Regions from separate parts of the Candidatus Atelocyanobacterium thalassa isolate ALOHA genome, predicted to be linked through region 1. Evidence: predicted binding sites of a transcription regulator. Region 1 holds the regulator's gene; each other region holds the start of a gene.

Region 1 (2,285 bases):
CGTACAGGTAGAATAAAAACAAATAGTCTCATCCTTTTGCTAATACTGTGACCTGATCCGAGCAGGATCTTTTCGAGACCCTATAATATCATACTATCATTACATTTTATGTCAAACAATCTTCTCGCTATAGTTAATATTTCATTCACTATATTTTAATAGTCCTTCATTTGTTCTGTATTTAGAGGAAATAAAAAATTTAAACTTTCAAAAAATACTTTAAGAAAACAAAGTTACTTAATAAAAATTATTCCAATAATCTGTTAGGGTGTACTCTAAACAAGTTACTTCTTAATTACAATTGTATGCACCAAAATCAGTCTATTCCAACAATTACAGTAAAAAAACTTGCCGAATATCTTATAAAAGATAATTCTGAATTACAACTTATAGATGTCAGAGAGCCGGAAGAGGTAAAAATTGCTCATATCGAAAAATTCAAGGTATTTTCTTTAAGTAAGTTTCCTGAATGGTCTCAAACAATTATTAATGACTTAGACTTTGATAAAGAAACATTAGTTCTTTGTCATCATGGAGTACGATCTGCTCAAGTCTGTTTCTGGTTACTTAAAAATGGTTTTATTAATGTTAAAAATATAGAAGGAGGAATCGCTGCTTACTCTTTAATAATTGATAATAGTATTCCTCAATATTAAGTAAGAATAAAAGCAATTATTCCGTAAATGTTACATTTAAAAGCTACATTGTTATGACTGTCCCCTTTCTTTTAAATCAAAGATATCAAAAAATATTACGAGCAGCAGTTCAACATTATATTGCTACAGCAGAACCTGTTGGTTCTAATACTTTAGTTAGAGAATATAATTTAAGTATTAGTTCAGCTACTATTCGTAATACATTAGGAAAGCTAGAAAAAGCTGGATTCTTATATCAACCTCATACTTCTGCTGGCAGAATACCATCAGATTTTGGTTATCGAATATATGTAGACAAGTTAATGGTTCCAGATTATAAGTATACAAAAAGAATCATACGTACATTAAACGGACAGTTAAATCAAAAGTTTTATGATTCTAATGAAACTTTTTTACAAAAAGTAGCTCAGATATTAACTAACTTAAGTGGTTACATAGCTCTCATTACTCTCCCGCAAATGTTTCCAAACAAGCTATATCATTTACAGTTAATACAGGTATCTTCTAAGCAAATAGTATTTGTTGTTGTAACTAATGATTATAAAACTAAATCTATTTTAGTGGATATTCCATCTGTTTTAATTAATGATAATAAAGAATGGTTAGATGAAAAACTACAAATATTCTCTAATTTTTTGAATAGTCATTTAAAAGGAAGGTCTATATTCGACATTCCGAATTCAACTTGGGCAACAATAGATCAGGATTTTATTGATTACTCTGATTTTTTAAAAGGAATTCTTAAACAATTGAGGAATAATCTTCAATTATCTATTTCTACCCAAATTATAATTCATGGTATTTCAGAAATTCTTAGACAACCAGAATTTTCTAAATTAAAGCAAGTCAAGATGTTAATTCACTTGTTAGAAGAAGAACAAGATAAATTACAGTCTTTAATTCTAGATGTTCCCAAAAATAAGCTATTAAATAAACAAGTAAATATTAGAATTGGCAATGAAAACCCTCTCAAATCTATGCATCTTTATAGCTTAGTTTATTCAACTTATTGTCAACATGATATCCCTGTTGGGAGTATTGGAATTATTGGTCCAACAAGAATGTTATATGAGAACACTATTCCTCTGGTGGAATCGACAGCAAATTATTTATCGAAAATATTTAGTTTAAAATTAAGCTAGTTTCTTAAACTAACAGGTTTTATTAAGCCTATGATATGTAAAAAATGTGTTGTAAATAGAATAATTTTTAAATGAATTTCATAGAGCATATTGCAGAATTACATAAAAAATTTCAATATAAAATATCAGCAAATAAATAAAAATACATAACTACTCTTTGCTTGTCATCTTTTTCAGTAAACTGCTATATTGAAGTGCTTATAAATCCAAATTGAGGTTATCTTTGCAAAAATTACTTAACATCGCTAAGGTTATAGATGCTATTAATGAATGGATAGGCAGATTTGCTTATTGGATAATCTTATTAATGATCTTTATAGGTGTTTGGAATGTTGTAGGAAGATATGTTGGAAGGTTCCTTGGATATACTTTAACTTCCAATGCGCTTATTGAAATACAGTGGTATTTATTTGATATTGTTTTTTTCTTGGGAGCAGCATATACTCTGAAACACAATGGACATGTTAGAGTAGATGTTTTTTACAAA
Region 2 (2,285 bases), 340 kb from region 1:
GGCTCTTCCACTTCCTATATGACGTTTCCAACTAGCCTGATGAAGAAAAACTGGTTGAATTTGTGTTTCTCTATAACAAACTAAATTAATTACTCCTACTGCTTGTATTACTCCACCAGCAGCTTTAATAGTACGATTGAAAAAAGGCATTTCAATCGAAATACCATAAAAATTAAATTCATTCAGTAACTCTACTAAATCATGCTCAATTTCTAAAAGTCTTTGGGATGTTGATAACTTTTTACTTGTTTGAATAACTCCATAGTCAACAATTAACGGGATTGTTTTTGTATGAGCTTTTAAGATTGCCCACCCAGTTATAGCAAGTCCTGGATCAATTCCTAGCCAGATTCTGTCAGACATTTTATTTTAATTACAATAAATAAAAATGAAAACTAATATAAATAGCTGATATTCTAACTCAGTAAATGAAATAAACTCTAGTAGTTTATTTTTATAAAAATATAATATTACTATGTTAAATTTATTTGAATGAAGTTAAAATTATTGTTTTCAAACGGATAGAACATTGATTATTTTATATTAATTATAAATAAGAATTATCTGATTATATAAGAGACAAAGCTACGGTTTATTCCATTATTTTTTAACAAGATCTTTTGATAATTTTACAAATACTATTATTCTTAACAGTGAAAAATTTTCAAATTTAGATTAAGAATTGTTCGGATATCCTCACCTTCATATTACAGACTCCCACACTATTTTTATTATGTGAAAAAAACTTTTCTAATCTCTTGCTTTAAGCATTAGCACTCACACCATAAGAGTGCTAAATTAACACTAATGGAAAAAAACTAAAATTACAAACTTTTGCTATGAAGATTACTTGTAGCATTTAGATTAATTAGTTTTAACCATCATATAAAAACATTAAGATTAAGATTCATAGGAGTAGTAAAACAAATATGGCAAAAATTGTATCATTTGGAGATCAATCTAGGCGTTCTCTAGAACGAGGAGTTAACTCTCTCGCTAATGCCGTAAGAATTACCCTTGGTCCGAAAGGACGTAACGTATTATTAGAAAAAAAATTTGGTGCACCTCAGATTATTAATGACGGAATAACCGTTGCGAAAGAAATTGAATTAGAAGATCCTTTAGAAAATGCAGGAGCTAAATTAATTCAAGAAATTGCGTCCAAAACTAAAGAGATAGCAGGAGATGGGACTACTACTGCTACAGTAATTGGTCAAGCTCTAATTAGAGAAGGTCTTAAAAATGTTATTGCTGGAGCCAATCCTGTAGCTTTAAGACGTGGCATGGATAAAACAGTTGCTTATTTAGTCAAAGAAATTGAATCTATTTCTAAGCCTGTTGAAGGTGAAGCTATTGCTCAAGTCGCAACTGTTTCTGCAGGCAATGATCCAGAAGTCGGTAAAATGATTGCCTTGGCTATGGATAAAGTTACTAAAGACGGTGTAATCACTGTTGAAGAATCTAAGTCACTTAATACTGAATTAGAAATAGTAGAAGGAATGCAAATTGATCGCGGTTACTTATCTCCTTATTTTATAACCGATCAAGAGCGTCAACAGGTAGAATTTGATGATGCGTTAATTTTGATTACTGATAAGAAAATTAGCGCAATTGCTGATTTAGTACCAATTCTTGAAGGCGTTGCTAAAGCTGGTAAGCCCTTATTAATAATTGCTGAAGATGTTGATGGAGAAGCTTTGGCAACCTTAGTAGTTAATAAAGCCAGAGGGGTTTTAAATGTTGCAGCGATAAAGGCTCCCGCTTTTGGAGATAGAAGAAAATCTGTACTTCAAGATATAGCTATCCTAACAGGAGGAAGTGTTATTTCCGAAGAAGTAGGATTAACTCTGGATACAGTATCTATAGATATGTTAGGTACAGCAAGTAAAATTACTATAGTAAAAGAAAATACGACTATAGTAGCCAATACTGACCCTAAAACCACTGCTGCAGTGCAAAAACGTGTTGAACAATTACGTAAACAAGCAGCAGAAACAGATTCTGAATATGATGGCGAAAAACTACAAGAACGTATTGCCAAATTAGCGGGTGGTGTAGCTGTTATCAAAGTTGGAGCTGCAACAGAAACAGAATTGAAAAACCGTAAACTTCGTATTGAAGATGCTCTTAATGCGACGAAAGCTGCAGTAGAAGAAGGTATTGTTCCTGGAGGAGGAACAACATTAATCTATTTAGCAATTAAAACTACAGAATTTATAAACAATCTAGGTAATGAAGAAGAAAAATTGGCAGCTAATATCGTAGAAAAGGCTTTAGAAGCACCT
Region 3 (2,285 bases), 690 kb from region 1:
AAAATACCTGTTGTTTCTCTAGAACTTGCTGCAACCTGTTTTTTAAAACCTTGACTAAAATCAGTTGATTGTCTCTCAAAAAATTTATGATTTAAACGTGAGTCTATATCTAAGCTAGGATAAAGTTTTGATTCCTGCTCAGTTAATCTTGCTTTGAATTCTTCTATGGTAACGCGAGCATTTTCTATCTCTTGATTATTTTGTAAAGCTACAAAGATTACCTCTTTGAGGGTAAGAGGCCTATTAAATATAGTGTTTATATTATTCTTTTTAATAGAGGATACAAGAAACCGATCGTCTGTACTTGTATATCTAAAGAACGATTTTAAAGCATAATTACCTTGTTCAAAACTAGGTTTTATAAATAATTTATACTCTTCTTGCATGGTAGGCGAAGCCTGTGCCACTAGTGACAAGTTAAATAGCAACACCATTAAATAACTAGCACATGCGTAGTAATTTAGAAGGAACATAATTTTTTACAAAAATTAAAATTAGATAACTACAGTTTGAACCAAAAATCTAAAATAGAAATACTTACCAAGTTATAATACAGTTTGTAATAATCTGATTCAATAATAAATTTAGTTGATCACTATTGTTACATTACTTACCATAATTAATATATTTTTATGGTTAGCTTAAAACTTTTTTGCAAAATTTTGATGATTTATTATGAAGATTTTTCATACCGTATCAGACTCTATATGAATATCTTTAATGTTTAACAATACAAAGTTCGGGAACCCGTACACTATGAACAGTTGCCAGAACTCCTAATATTTCGTTAAATTAGCACTCAAGGATTAAGAGTGCTAACTCTTAAGTTATCAAAAACTCTTGATTTTTAATAAATATTAAAGGAGGATTTATTCATGGCAGCAATTAGTATCAATGTATCTACTGTTAAACCCCTTGGTGATCGGATTTTTCTTAAGGTTAACCCCGCTGAAGAAAAGACCGCCGGAGGCATTTTGTTACCAGACAACGCTCAAGAAAAGCCTCAGATTGGTGAAGTAGTTTCTGTGGGTCCTGGTAAGCGCAATGATGATGGTAGTCGTTCTGAGCTAGATGTCAAAGTAGGCGATAAAGTTCTTTACTCCAAATATGCTGGAACTGATGTCAAACTATCTGGAGAAGACTATGTATTACTTTCCGAGAAAGATATCTTAGCAGCTGTTGCTTAAAATAAGCATAGCAAACTCTTATTAACTTTATTTAAGATTGACATAACAGAGGAATAATCTATGGCTAAATCTATTGTTTACAATGAAGACGCACGTCGCGCATTAGAAAAAGGGATGGACATCCTTGCAGAAGCTGTTGCTGTTACGCTTGGTCCTAAAGGTCGTAACGTAGTTTTAGAAAAAAAATTTGGTGCACCACAAATTGTTAATGATGGTATTACCATTGCAAAAGAAATTGAGTTAGAAGATCATATTGAAAACACAGGTGTATCTTTAATTCGTCAAGCTGCTTCAAAAACCAATGATGTAGCTGGAGATGGGACAACTACTGCTACAGTATTAGCTCATGCTATTGTTAAAGAAGGTTTACGTAATGTTGCTGCTGGAGCTAATCCTATATCCCTAAAACGTGGTATTGACAAAGCTACTAGTTTCTTAGTAGATAAAATTGCAGAGCATTCAAAACCTATCGAAGATTCTAAAGCTATTGCTCAAGTTGGTTCTATTTCAGCTGGCAATGATGAAGAAGTAGGCAAAATGATTGCTGATGCTATGGATAAAGTTGGCAAAGAAGGTGTTATTTCTCTAGAAGAAGGTAAATCAATGTTTACCGAACTAGAAATTACTGAGGGAATGCGTTTTGATAAAGGGTATATCTCTCCTTACTTTGTTACAGATCCTGAGCGTATGGAAGCAGTTTTTGAAGAACCATGTATTCTTATTACTGATAAAAAAATTAATTTAGTTCAAGATTTAGTTCCCATATTAGAACAAGTTGCTCGTCAAGGAAAATCTCTAGTCATTATTGCTGAAGATATTGAGAAAGAAGCTCTAGCGACTTTAGTAGTTAACCGTTTACGTGGTGTCTTAAATGTTGCTGCTGTCAAAGCTCCTGGTTTTGGAGATCGTCGCAAACAAATGCTCGAAGATATTGCTGTTCTTACTGGCGGTACTGTTATTAGTGAAGAGACAGGATTAAAGTTAGAAAGTGCAACAATTGAAATGTTTGGATCTTCCAGACGTATTATTATGACTAAAGATAATACAACTATTGTAGCTGAAGGTAATGAAGAAGCAGTTAAATCTCGTTGTGATTTA

Evidence for each region. Region 1 encodes HrcA, which represses chaperone genes, less so after heat shock. Its sites were predicted from a motif close to TTAGCACTCNNANNNTNNGAGTGCTAA; they were not measured.
Region 2: the regulator HrcA is predicted to act here: its motif matches at 771-797, upstream of groL (chaperonin GroEL).
Region 3: the regulator HrcA is predicted to act here: its motif matches at 793-819, upstream of groES (co-chaperone GroES).

Annotation. Positions count from the first base shown of each region.
Region 1 is NC_013771.1:108,068-110,352, forward strand. Features, by position in the region: gene UCYN_RS00450 (rhodanese-like domain-containing protein) at 306-656, shown strand; gene hrcA (heat-inducible transcriptional repressor HrcA) at 710-1,798, shown strand; gene UCYN_RS00460 (TRAP transporter small permease subunit) at 2,022-2,285, shown strand, end outside.
Region 2 is NC_013771.1:443,551-445,835, forward strand. Features, by position in the region: gene UCYN_RS01875 (crossover junction endodeoxyribonuclease RuvC) at 1-363, opposite strand, end outside; gene groL (chaperonin GroEL) at 930-2,285, shown strand, end outside.
Region 3 is NC_013771.1:859,549-861,833, forward strand. Features, by position in the region: gene UCYN_RS03540 (TolC family protein) at 1-386, opposite strand, end outside; gene groES (co-chaperone GroES) at 876-1,187, shown strand; gene groL (chaperonin GroEL) at 1,248-2,285, shown strand, end outside.